One region of the Arthrobacter sp. P1_B4 genome, then DNA from elsewhere that is predicted to be linked to it. Evidence: riboswitches for the same ligand, from Rfam matches in the RefSeq annotation. Region 1 holds a riboswitch; each other region holds the start of a gene.
What was found. A riboswitch is a leader RNA that binds a small molecule or an ion and turns the genes downstream of it on or off. The one in region 1 is predicted to bind S-adenosylmethionine.
Positions count from the first base shown of each region.

Region 2: another riboswitch for S-adenosylmethionine. It lies ahead of metX (homoserine O-acetyltransferase MetX); the one in region 1 lies ahead of AC1D1W_RS07485 (methionine ABC transporter ATP-binding protein).
Region 3: another riboswitch for S-adenosylmethionine. It lies ahead of AC1D1W_RS07255 (aminotransferase class V-fold PLP-dependent enzyme); the one in region 1 lies ahead of AC1D1W_RS07485 (methionine ABC transporter ATP-binding protein).

Region 1 is NZ_JBFTZW010000012.1:5,913-10,246, reverse strand. It holds gene acs (acetate--CoA ligase) at 1-1,402, opposite strand, end outside; gene AC1D1W_RS07490 (CoA-binding protein) at 1,711-2,136, shown strand; SAM riboswitch class I at 2,234-2,324, shown strand; gene AC1D1W_RS07485 (methionine ABC transporter ATP-binding protein) at 2,464-3,273, shown strand; gene AC1D1W_RS07480 (methionine ABC transporter permease) at 3,266-3,931, shown strand; gene AC1D1W_RS07475 (LLM class flavin-dependent oxidoreductase) at 3,978-4,334, shown strand, end outside.
Region 2 is NZ_JBFTZW010000005.1:37,716-42,049, reverse strand. It holds gene AC1D1W_RS03990 (MFS transporter) at 1-308, opposite strand, end outside; gene metX (homoserine O-acetyltransferase MetX) at 475-1,614, opposite strand; SAM riboswitch class IV at 1,626-1,741, opposite strand; gene AC1D1W_RS03980 (bifunctional o-acetylhomoserine/o-acetylserine sulfhydrylase) at 1,924-3,240, opposite strand; SAM riboswitch class IV at 3,302-3,417, opposite strand; gene AC1D1W_RS03975 (VOC family protein) at 3,587-4,225, shown strand.
Region 3 is NZ_JBFTZW010000011.1:51,083-55,416, reverse strand. It holds gene AC1D1W_RS07260 (class I SAM-dependent methyltransferase) at 1-736, opposite strand, end outside; gene AC1D1W_RS07255 (aminotransferase class V-fold PLP-dependent enzyme) at 818-2,257, opposite strand; SAM riboswitch class IV at 2,292-2,405, opposite strand; gene hisN (histidinol-phosphatase) at 2,483-3,313, opposite strand; gene rsgA (ribosome small subunit-dependent GTPase A) at 3,390-4,334, opposite strand, start outside.

The DNA.
Region 1 (4,334 bases):
CCACCGTGCCGAGGAGACGGATGGAGGAGAGGTCGTACGTGTCCGGGACGCCGTCCGGGAACCAGCCCATGAGGGAGCGGACCAGGGTGGGCGCGGTGTAATACTGCGTGACCCCGTACCGTTCGATGATCTCAAAGTGCCGGCCCGGGTGCGGGGTGTTGGGCGTGCCCTCGAAGATGACCTGCGTGGCGCCGTTGGAGAGCGGGCCGTAGAGCTCGTAGGTGTGCGCGGTGACCCAGGCGAGGTCGGCCGTGCACCAGTGCACGTCCTTCTCCCGCAGCGCAGGGTCGGGGTTGCTGAACAGGTGCTCGAAGCTCCATGACGCCTGTGTGAGGTACCCGCCGGAGGTGTGGACCAGGCCCTTGGGCTTGCCGGTGGTGCCGGAGGTGTACATGATGAACAGCGGCGTCTCGGCGTCGAACGCCTCGGCTTCGTGAGTTTCGGAGGCCCGCCCGACGGCGTCGTGCCACCACACGTCGCGGCCGGCGGTCATCGGGACGGTGTCCAGCTCGTCCGCGGGAGTGGTCCGGTTGACCACCAGGACGTGTTCGATGGCGTTGTCGCCGGCGACGGCGGCGTCCGCGTTGTCCTTGACCGGCACGGCGGTGCCGCGGCGGAACTGGCCGTCGGTGGTGACCAGGAGCTTGGCGCCGGTGTCCTCCACCCGGAACTTCAGGGCCTCGGCGGAGAACCCGCCGAAGACCAAGGAATGGATCGCGCCGATCCGGGCCACTGCGAGGGTGATGATCACGGTTTCGGGGATGACGGGGAGGTAGATGACCACCCGGTCGCCCTTGGTGATACCGAGATCCAGGAGGGCATTGGCGGCTTTGGAAACCTCGCGCTGGAGTTCGGCGTAGGTGACGGCGCGGCGGTCGCCGGGCTCGCCCTCAAAGTGCAGGGCCACCTTGTCTCCACGCCCCGCCGCTACGTGGCGGTCGACGCAGTTGTAGGCGACATTGAGCCTGCCCCCTTCGAACCAGGTGATCTGCGGTCCGGTGCCGGCCACGACGTCGGCAGGGACCCGGCGGTGCGCGGTGTGCCAGGGCTTGGTTTGCTCCGTTGCGCCGCCAGGCAGGTCCGCCCAGTCGAGGCGGAGAGCCTGGGTTTCCCAGAACGCAACCGTCTCTGCCTGGACAGTACCCGCGGTCGCGGCGGCGCCGTGCCGGGGAGGGTGGTCTCCGGAGGTGGTGCTGCGGTGACGCGCCGGCCCGTCGGCGGGGACGCCGTGCACTGCGCCGTCCGTGGGCTCGTTCAGGGACCATCCCGAAGAGCCGCGAGAGGAGCCGGGCGCGTCACGCAGCCCTGCTTCGTTCGCCGTCGCGTCCGAAGTGGTTTGTGGGAATGCCTCGGACGCAGTCCGGGCAAAGGTGGGCAGAGCGGAAGAATTCTCAGGGGTCATTGCTGCACTCCATCGGTCCTGGCAGTAGCACCCCTTGGTTGCTCCGGCGCCCTCGAATATCACCGAAGGAGGGCGGAGCGGTTGCGTGGGAATGGTCGTCTCACGTCACCGGGGGGTTGCTGCGGCGTCATCGATCCAGGTCTCTCGGCCGCTCGGGATGGTCACTACCTACTAGAACTTCAGATGCACGATTCCGCAAAATCGGCGTGCGGGAGCGCCGTAATATTCGTTCACCCGGCATGCGTCCGGCCCAAATCATTCATTTATTCGACAATTGTCCGGAAAGGTCGCAGGAGTATGGTTGATGCATGGCCCATGTTAACGATCCGGCAGTCATTGACCGCCTCATGCGAACCAAAGGCACGTGGGCGGTGGTCGGCCTCACCACCAACGAATGGCGCTCGGCGTATGAGGTCTCCCTCTATGTCCGGGACCGGATGGGCATGGAAATCATCCCGGTCAACCTGCCCGGCGACGACGTCCACGGCGAGAAGGGGTACCGTTCCCTGACTGACATCCCGGCGGAGAAGCACCCGATCGACGTCGTGGACTGCTTCGTCAACTCCCACAGGGTGGGCGCAGTCATAGACGAGGCCATCGCGGTAGGTGCCAAGGCCGTCTGGCTGCAGCTGGGCGTCTTCGATGACGCCGCGACGGACCGCGCGAAGGCCGCCGGGCTGGACGTCGTCGTGAACGCGTGCCCCGCCCGCGAAGGCTGGCGCGTGGGCATCTGACGGCCCGGGAATGACGATCAACAGATCGGGAAGAGTCGGTTACAAAATGTGACCGGCTTTTTCCGTATCCGGCCTCATGCCGTGTGAGATGGACTCGTAACCATCCCGAGCGGCTGAGAGATCTGGCTCCGTGACGCCGCAGCAACCCCCTCCTTTGAGGACGGTGCTACCGCCAGGACCGATGGAGAACCACTGTGTTCTGAGGCTCCCCGGCTTCGCTCAGCGCTGCCCGGAAGCCAGGACCCAGGGCTTTCCTCGGGCGAGCCCGGAGGAAATCATGAACACGCAGACAGCGGCAGCGCCGCGGCCCCGAGCAGGTGGGGGCCTGTGATCGAGATCCAGAACGTCAGCACGTCATTCGCCTCGGCCGCGGGACCTTTCACGGCCGTCGATGACGTCAGCCTGCACATCAGGCGGGGCACCATCCAGGGCATCATCGGGTTCTCCGGCGCCGGCAAATCCACGCTGCTGCGCAACATCAACCTCCTCGAGCGCCCGACGTCGGGCCGCGTCCTGGTGGACGGCGTGGACCTGGTGACCCTGTCCGACGCCGAGCTGCGGACCAAGCGGCACGACATCGGCATGATTTTCCAGCACTTCAATCTCCTCAACAACCTCACAGCCCAGGAAAATGTGGAGCTGTCCCTGAAGTTCGCCGGCGTGGGGAAGGCGGAACGCCGGCGGCGGGCCGCCGAAACCCTGGAAATCGTGGACCTCGCCGACAAAGCGGGAACGTATCCGGCCAAACTCTCCGGGGGCCAGAAACAGCGGGTGGCGATCGCCCGCGCCCTCGCCACCGGGCCCAAAGTGCTGCTCTGCGACGAGCCGACGTCGGCCGTGGATCCCCGGACGACGTCATCGGTCCTGCAGTACCTGGCCGACGTCAACGCCGAATTCGGCATCACAATCGTGGTGGTCACCCACGAGATGAATGTCATCAAGGCCATCGCGGACAACGTCGCGGTCATGGAAGAAGGCCGGGTCGTGGAGCAGTTCGACCTCGCCGAACTCCAACGCCCCGGCTTCCACCCGGCGACGTCGATCGGCCGCTACCTGGTCTCCGATGAGATCCAGCTGGACCGCTCCGGGAGGGGCGCCCACACCACAGCCGCGTCGGAGGGCCTGATCAATGTTTGACCGCATCCTGGAAGTCCTGCCCGAAATCGGCGTCGCCATGGGGCAGACCCTCACCATGCTGCTGGTGGCCATCCCGCTGGCGGTGCTGCTCGGGACACCGCTGGGTGTCCTGCTCTACACCATCGGTCCCAACGGGCTCAAGCACAGGCCAAAGCTGCACCGGGTCCTGGACGGGCTGGTCAACCTGCTCCGCTCGTTCCCGTTCCTGATCCTGCTGATCGCAATCATTCCCGTGACTAGGTTCATTGTCGGCACGACCATCGGCACGGCCGCCGTCATTGTCCCGCTGACCCTCAACGCCATTCCGTATTTCGCCCGCTTCGTGGAACAGAACCTGAGCCAGCTCGGCGGCGGAGTGGTCGAAGCGGCACGGTCCATGGGCGCCAGCCGGTCCCAGATCGTCCGGGACGTCCTGATTGTGGAGGCGAAGCCCGGACTCGTCAGCTCCATCACCATCATGACCGTCAGCTTCATCTCCTACTCGGCGATGGCCGGCCTGGTGGGCGGCGGCGGAATCGGCGACTTCGCCATCCGGTACGGCTATTACCGCTACGAGACACCGCTCATGATCACCGCCATAGTCCTGATGATCCTGCTGGTCACCATCGTTCAGCTGGGCGGATCCTATGTTGCCCGGCGCCTGGACAAGCGCCTCTGAGCGCCGGCAGCACCATCGTCCCACCTCCCACAGCGGAAAGCACCCCATGACTTCAACACCCAGTACCCGTTTCGACGGACCCCGCCCCCGCCTGCTGATCAGCGCCTTCGTGATGAACACGTCCAGCCACATCATGGGCGGCCAGTGGCGGCGCCCGGAAGCCCAGCAGCACCGGTTCAACGAACTCCAGCTCTGGATCGACCTGGCCCGCCAGCTCGAAGACGCCAAGTTTGACGCGATCTTCTTCGCCGACGTCGTCGGTCTCTACGGCGACTACGACGGCGGGTGGGCATCGCTGCTGAAAAAGGGCCTGCAGGTGCCGTCCAACGACCCCCTTATCCTGCTCTCCGCGCTCGCGACCGGAACGCGGGAGATCGGACTGGCCGCGACGTCGTCGGTGATT
Region 2 (4,334 bases), on a different contig from region 1:
ATGATGCTCAGCTGGAGCAACTGCTTGCGGCCGAACTTGTCGCCGAAGTGGCCGAAGACGATGCCGCCGATCGGGCGGGCAATGAAGCCGACCGCGTAGGTGAGGAAAGCGGCGAGGATGCCATCCAGTTCCGAACCGGTGTTCGGGAAGAACAGCTTGCCGAACACAAGGGTGGCGGCGGAGGCGTAGAGGAAAAACTCGTACCACTCAACCACGGTGCCGGCCATGGAGGCCGCCACCACCTTCTTCAGGCCGGACGTTTTGACGTCGGTTTCTTCAGCGCGCCTTGCGGKGTTTTCCGTACTCATCGTGACTCCTTCGGCGTCTCCATCGACACCCTGTGGACCATTGGACTGAGGACGCTTGTGATTTAGGGCACAGGGCGTCATTCCCCATGAGTATGGACGCTCCGGCCCTCAGCCTCAACGGCCATTAGTGCAGAGCGCATCTGCAAAAATGCACAAGCGGGCCGGCCTAGTGGCTGAAGAAGGTCTCCCGGAGCTGCCCGCTGAGCTGGCCGATTTCGGTCAGGAAGCCGTCGTGGCCGATTGGCGCTTGAATGATATGCAGTTCCGGGCCGCCCGGCAGGGCCTCTGCCAGTTGACGGGACTGGGCCGGGAAATACAGGCGGTCCGAGTCCACGGCCGCCACCAGGAATTCTGCGGTGGCCGGGGCCAGTGCCTCCCCGAGACCTCCGCGCCCCCGGCAGACATCGTGGCTCATGAGGGCTTCGGTGATCGCGATGTAGCTGTTCGCGTCGAAACGCCGGGCCAGTTTGCTGCCCTGGTGGTCCAGGTAGCTTTCCACCTGATAGCGCCCGCGTCCGGCCAGCGATCCGGCTTCCAGGGGCGTCTCGGACTCTTGGGCGTTGCGGCCAAACCGGCCGTCCAGTTCGGCCGCTGAGCGGTAGGTGATGTGCGCGATGCGGCGGGCGAGGGCGAGCCCCGACTCGGGTTCCGGGCCGCCGTAGTAGTCCCCGCCCCTGAAGTGGGGGTCCTGGCGGATGGCCAGCGTCTGTGCCTGCGCGAAGGCAATCTGTTCGGCAGTGCTGCTGGCGCCGACGGAAATCACGGCGCAGCGCCGGACCCGGCCGGGAAACGTGACGGCCCATTCAAGGGCCCGCGCGCCGCCGAGCGAGCCGCCCAGCACCGCGTACCAGCTGCCGATGCCCAGGGCATCGGCCAGCCGCGCCTCGGCGGCGGCGGTGTCCCGCAGGGTGACCAGCGGGAACCGCGATCCCCAGGGGCGCCCGTCGGGGGCCGGGGTGGAAGGTCCGGTGGATCCGTAGCAGCCGCCCAGGATGTTGATCGAAACGACGAAGTACTTGTCCGTGTCCACGGGAGCCCCGGGTCCGGCGAGCTGTTCCCACCAGCCGGGCTCCCCGCTCTCGCCGCGGGTCACGTGTGTGTCGCCGGTCAGGGCGTGTTCAATGAGCACTGCGTTGGAGGCGTCCGCGTTCAGGGTCCCCCACGTCTCGTAGGCGAGCACCACATCCGGCAACGGAGTCCCGGATTCGAGCTGCAGATCACCGATCCTGACGAACTGGACGGTCCCGTCAGGGGTACGGGATGGTTTGGTTTCGGGAACACCCGTGCGGGTGACGGCAATCGTCATGTGAGGACCTATCTTCGCGCTTGCCCGCCGTCAGCTGACCGGCAGGCCAGGTCTTCACCCGGGGCACCCCGCCGCAAAAGGAGGGTTGCCGGCCAGCAAGCCGGGGCTGTCGCTGGCACTCATGACCTGGTACGAGTCTACGAAACAGGGTGCGGAAATCACGAAGATTATGACTTCCATGTGACAGCCGGACCCGTCAGCACCGCAGTTTCCCCACCTTTGACAGCCGTGACCGGCGGGTCGCGCCGAAGTGCCGGCGATTCCCGGCGTCATGCCAGCAAGGTGGGGAAATTCCGCGTGGGCTTCCGTCTAGGCGGTCTTGGCCGCGCGGAATCCGGCGTCGAGGTCCGCCAGGATGTCGTCAATATGCTCCAGTCCCACCGAAAGCCGCACCAGCCCGGGATTCACCCCGGCGATCACCTGCTGTTCGGGCGAGAGCTGGCTGTGGGTGGTCGACGCCGGATGGATCACCAGCGACCGGACATCGCCGATGTTCGCGACGTGCGAGTGCAGTTCGAGGGCATCGACGAACCGCTTGCCGGCCTCCGCTCCCCCGGCGATGTTGAACGCCACGACGGCGCCGGTCCCCTTGGGCCCGTACTTGCGGCCGCGCTCGTACCAGGGGCTGGACGGCAGCCCGGCGTAGGCGACCGATTCGACGTCGTCCCGCCCCTCCAGCCATTGCGCCACCTTCGTGGCGTTGGCCACGTGGCGCTCGACGCGCAGGCTCAGCGTTTCGATGCCCTGGGCGATGAGGAAGGCGTTGAACGGGGACACCGCGGAGCCGAGGTCGCGCAGGAGCTGGACCCGGGCCTTGAGGATGTAGGAGAGGTTCGCGCCCAGCGCGCCCTCGGCTCCGAGGTCGCGGGCGTAGACCAGGCCGTTGTAGGTCGGGTCCGGGGTGTTGAAGCCGGGGAACCGCTCCGGGTCCTTCCCGAAGTCGAAGTTGCCGGAGTCCACGATCACGCCGGCGATTGCGGCGCCGTGCCCGCCGAGGTACTTGGTCGCCGAATGGACCACGATGTCCGCGCCCCACTCGATCGGCCGGATCAGGTAGGGGGTGGAGAGCGTGTTGTCGACCACCAGCGGCACGCCGGCCTCGTGCGCCACGCGGGAGACGCCCTCGATGTCCAGGACGTCCTGGCGGGGGTTGGAGACCACTTCGCCGAAAAACAGCTTGGTGTTGGGCTGGACGGCGTCCCGCCACTGGTCCAGGTTGTCCGGGTCCGCCACGAAGGTCACGGAGATGCCGAACTTCTTCAGCGTGTGCGCGAGCAGGTTGTAGGTTCCGCCGTAGAGGCTGGGGCTGGCCACCACATGGTCCCCGGCCTCGGCGATGTTGAGGATCGCGAACGTCTCGGCGGCCTGGCCGGAGCTGAGCAGCAGCGCCGCGAGGCCTCCTTCCAGGCTGGCGACGCGCTGTTCGACGGCGTCCTGGGTCGGGTTGCCGATCCGGGTGTAGATGGGCGCGAGCTCGGCGAGCGCGAAGCGGTTCGCGGCGCTTTCGGCGCTGGGGAACACGAACGACGTCGTCTGGTAGATGGGCAGGGAACGCGCGCCGGTGGCGCTGTCCGGCTCCTGGCCGGCGTGGATCTGGCGGGTTTCAAAGGACCAGGCATTGGACATTGGTGCTCCTCGAGTCACTGGGCACAGCACCGGCCGGGGCTTTCGGCCCGAACCGGAACAGGCGCCGCGCTTGCCCTCCAGCGGGCGCCGGACGGCCAGGTCTTCACCCGGGGCACCCCACCGCGATACGAGGGTTGCCGGCCAGCAAGCCGGGGCTGTGCGCTGGCACTCATGACCTGGCTTCAGTGTAGGAATGGCGGCGGAGCCCTGGATAGCTTTGTGACGAAGATGAAGAGGGCTGCCGTGACGGAGCATCCGGGGCGCCGCGTTCGGCGCCCCGGGACGTCCCATGACGGTTAGGGGAGCCTAAGCTGAGAGGTCCATCACAAAGTGCCAAGATGATGGCATGCGCATGGATCACGTTTCTTACGCCTGTGAACACGATGGCTTGGCAGCCACCACTGAACGTATTGCGTCTGCCCTCGGCGTTGAAGCCGTGAAGGGTGGAGTGCACCCCCGTTTCGGGACACGCAACATGATTATCCCGCTCGCGGGACACAAGTACCTGGAAGTCGTGGAGGTCCTGAACCACCCGGCCTCCGACAAGGCCCCGTTCGGCCAGGCCGTCCGGGCACGCTCCGAGGCCGGCGGCGGCTGGATGGGCTGGTGCGTCGAGGTTGACGACCTGGCCCCGTTCGAGGAGCGGCTCGGCCGCGCCGCCGTCAACGGCAACCGGAAGTTTCCCGACGGCCGCGAACTGATCTGGAAGCAGATCGGCATCCTGGGGCTCATCGCCGACCCCCAAGTGCCGTACATGCTCAAGTGGGAGGGCGACCCGGAGTTGCACCCGTCCAACGCCTACGCGAGCGATGTCAAGATGTCCGCACTGACCATTGCCGGTTCGGCCGCGCGCGTCACGGAGTGGCTGGGCGAACCGGTTGAAAAGCCGCTGGAAGACGTCGCCGTGAACTGGATCGCGCCGCACGGGACTCCCGGCATCCTCTCTGTCACCTTCGAGACCGCCTCCGGAGCGGTCACGATCTAACGCTCCACCTGCCCCACGCTTCGGCCGCCATCTCTTAGGTGCCAACGTTGTCACCTAGGAGACGGCGGCCGAGATCATTTAAGGCCTGCCGATGGCGCCGGCTGTACGG
Region 3 (4,334 bases), on a different contig from region 1:
GCCGGAGCACCTCGCCTGGGGTGTGCCCCAGGTGCTCGTGCAGGTACCAGGCGAGGTTGGCTGTGACCTTGGCCCGGGTGGAGTCCGATGCCGCGAGATAGTAGCTGCGGGACTTGGCCAGCTCCTGGATGTCCTCCGCCGTGACGGAATCCTCCCAGCGCGTCAGGTGGCTCTCCAGTCCGGTGAACTCGGGGCCCACGGCCGGACGGAAGTGTGGCTTGTGGACGTCCCCGGCGTGCATGATCCGGGAGAGCCGGTGCACCCAGGGCACGCTGGTGTCCAGCTGGTTCCAGATCAGGCCCAGCACGCCGTGCGGCCGCAGGATCCGGGCAATCTCGGCGCAGGCCAGGCCTGGGTCGCACCAGTGCCACGCCTGGGCAACCGTGACCAGGTCAAAGGACTCCGGCTCGAGACCGGTGTCCTCGGCGCTGCCCTCGATGGCGGTGACGTCCGGCAGGGTCCGGCGCAACTGCTCAAGCATGTCGGCAGAGGGGTCCACGGCCACCGTGGCCAGTCCGCGTTCTGCCAAAAGGGAAGTGAACTTCCCGGTGCCCGCGCCAATGTCCGCGGCGTCCCTGGCTCCCGCCCGGACCAGCCAGTCGGCCGACTCCTGCGGATAGCCGGGGCGGACGCGTTCATAGTGCTCGCCGCCGTCCTGGAAGCTTTGTCCGAGTTCCTGGCGCCGCTCGCTGTGCAGCTTCGGTCCGCTGTGGAGCCTGGGTCCGGCGCTTGCCACGTGCGATCTCCTTCGGGAAGGTCCTGCTTGTTACAGATACCTTTCGAATTTACCGCACCCGCGCCGGGCCCCGGTCCTGCGCTAGTCGAGGGTGCAGGGCGCAGCGCCGGCCGTGCCCGGGGTGTTCGGCGCCCAGTGGGGGTAGCTGCGGGTATCGTTGGCCGGCACCCAGCGCCCGGCGTCCACCACGTAATCCCAGCCGAGTCCGTTTTGCCGCAGCTGCTGCAGGCCGGCCAGCAGGCGTTCGGCGTCCTCCAGTCGTGAGCCGAGGCCGAAGCTGGCCCGCAGGGAGCCGGCGGGCAGGCCGAGCCGCTTGAGCAGCGGGTGGGCGCAGAAGCGGCCGTCGCGCAGGCCAATGCCGTGTTCGGCCGACAGGTAGGCGGCCACCAGTCCGGCGTCGTAGCCTGCCACGGAAAAGTTCACGACGCCGATCGTGCCGGTGTCCGGCTGATCGCCTCCAGTGGAAGAAGCGGAGGAAGAATCGGAAGCAGAATCGGCAAAGATCCGGTGCACGGTTACCCCTTCGATGCCCTGGAGGCCCTCGACGAGGAAGGACCGGATGGCGTCCTCGTGGGCCTGCCACTGCTCCGGGTCCAGGGCTGCAATGACCTGGGTGGCGCGGGCGAGGGCCGCCGCACCGAGGACGTTCGGCGAGCCGCCCTCGTGCCGGGCGGGTCCTGTGGTCCAGCTGACGGAGTCGAGCCGGGCATCGCGGACCGCGCCGCCGCCGGCCAGGTGCGGGGTGCCGGCGTCGAGCCAGTCCGTCCGTCCCACCAGCACGCCGGCGCCGAACGGGGCGTACAGCTTGTGCCCCGAGAAGGCGAGGTAATCGACGTCGTCCGCGGCGATATTGATCCGCCGGTGCGGGGCGAGCTGCGCGGCGTCGACAACGATCCTGGCGCCGTATTCGTGCGCCAGTGCGGCCAGGGTCCGGATGGGGAGGATCTCCCCGGTGACGTTGGAGGCGCCGGTGACGGCCAGCAGGCTGACGCCGCCGCGGGCGAGTTCGTCGCGCAGGCGGTCCACGGTGGCCGCGAGGGTGGCGGCGGCCACGACGCTGCGGTGCGGGACATTCTGCCAGGGCAGGAGGTTGGCGTGGTGTTCGATGTCGAGGTAGAGGACCTCGCCCGCGGGCCGCCCGTCGCGCAGCGGCAGGCAGCCGGCCAGCAGGTTCAGGGAATCGGTGGTGTTGCGCGTGAAGATCACGGAATCGCCGGGCCGGCCGCCCACGAAGTCCCGCACGATGTCCCGGGCGTTCTCGTAGACGGAGGTGCTGATCTGCGATGCGTAGCCGGCCCCGCGGTGCACGCTTGCGTAGTACGGCAGGATTTCGTTCAGGTATGCCGAGACCACGGACAGGGCCGGGGCGGAGGCGCCGTAGTCGAGGTTGGCGTAGCGCGCGTGGCCGCCGGTGATCAGCGGGGCCTGGATTTCGGCCCCGGTGACGGCTGCCAGCGGGCGGGCCGCGAGGGCAAGCCGTGCATGGAATTCAGGGGCAACGGGGAAAATGGCAGTTGTCATGGGACCTCACTCGAACAGGACCCCACACCGTGGGAATCCGCGCTTGCCGGGTCCGTTCCGGACCGGCCAGGTCGTCACCCGGGGCACCCCACCGCGACTGGAGGGTTGCCGGCCAGCAAACCGGGGTTTAGCGCTGGCACTCGTGACCTGCATCGAGCGTAGGACATTGGCGCAGCCGGGGAAAAGGCGGCCGCCGATTGTGAAGCGGATTATTACGGGCGCGGATCAGTTGTTCGGGTGGGCCTGGAAGAGGTCGTCGAGTCCGGGGTTGAGCCGCTTGAGCACTTCCGAGTGCAGGATCGAATTGGTGGCCAGGGCGTTGCCCCCGAAGGGGCCGTCCTCGCCTTCGAGCGAGGTGAAGCGGCCGCCGGCCTCGGTCACGATCGGCACCAGGGCGGCCATGTCGTAGAGATTCAGCTCGGGTTCGCAGGCGATGTCCACGGCGCCCTCGGCCACGAGGCAGTACGACCAGAAGTCACCGTAGGCGCGGGTCCGCCACACTTCCTCGGTCAGGCCCAGGAACTCATCCAGGTTCCCGCGTTCCTTCCAGCCGCCAAGGCTGGAGTAGGACAGCGACGCGTCCTCGAGATTGGAGACGTTGGATACCTTCAACCGTGTGGCGGCGGCGAGCGAGCGGCCGGTGTAGGCGCCTGCACCCTTGGCGGCCCACCAGCGCTTGCCCAGTGCCGGCGCGCTGACGACGCCGACCACCGGCTCGCCCTCATCGACGAGGGCGATCAGGGTGGCCCAGACCGGGACGCCGCGGACAAAGTTCTTCGTGCCGTCGATCGGGTCGATGATCCACCGGCGGGAACCGTGGCCCGAGCTGCCGAACTCTTCGCCCAGGACCGCGTCACGCGGACGTGACCGGGAGAGCTGGCCGCGGATGGCCTCTTCCGCGGACTTGTCGGCATCGGTGACGGGTGTGAGGTCGGGCTTCGTCTCGATCCGAAGGTCGAGCGCCTTGAAGCGGCTCATGGTCTGGGAATCGACCGAATCTGCCAGTACATGGGCAAGGCGCAGGTCATCGTTGTAGCTCGAAGCGGGTTGGCTCATGGTTCCAAACTACCGTCAAACCGGGCTGCCGGGCGGGAGGCCGCGGCTCGGCGCCGCCGCCCCGTTGCCGGTCCGGCTAGGAGACGGTGCCCAGTTCCTTGGTTTCCTGCGCTTCCATCCGCGGGTCAGTGCCCAGCAGCCGGCGCAGGGACGCGAGCCTGGCCGGTCCCGAGGGCCCCGCGTGCCCGGCCGCAACCCACTTGTCGACCCCGCAGTTGACGGCGGTGGAGTCATGCTTGCAGCCGCGTTCGCAATCATCGGTGCCCGGTTCCAGGTCCGGGAAGGAACGCAGGATCCGGTCCGGGTCCACGTGGGCCAGGCCGAAGGACCGGATGCCGGGGGTGTCGATGATCCAGCTCCCGGCCGGGGCATCGTTGACTTTGAGCGCCAGTGCCGACGAGGACGTGTGGCGGCCGCGGCCGGTGACCGCGTTCACGCCTCCCGTGGCCCGCTCGGCCCCGGTCAGGGCGTTGACCATGGTTGACTTGCCGACGCCGGAGTGGCCCAGCATCACGGTGACCTTGCCGTCGAGGTAGTCGCGCAGCTGGGATACCGCGTCCTTGTCGAGCCGGGCGGAGAGCCCGTCGTCGGAGCGGGCGTCGATGCCGGAAGCGGCGGAGTCGGCGGTCTTGGAGATGATGACGGGGAAGTCGAGGTGCTGGTAGTTGGACAGCAGCTCGGCGGGATCCTTGACGTCGGCCTTGGTGACGAGCAGCAGCGGTTCGATGCCGGCGTCGTACGCGGCGACCAGTGCGCGGTCGATGAAACCGGTCCGCGGCTCGGGGTTGGCGGCGGCGACCACCACCACCAGCTGGTCGGCGTTGGCCACGACGGCACGTTCGATCGGGTCCGTGTCGTCGGCGCTGCGGCGCAGCAGCGTCTTGCGGTCCTGGATCTTGACCAGCCGCGCCAGGGTGTCGGGCTCGCCGGTGACGTCCCCGACGAGGGAGACGAAATCGCCGGCAACCACCGGGTTGCGGCGCAGCTCCCGGGCACGGGCCGCGATGATCTTGCGTTCGTC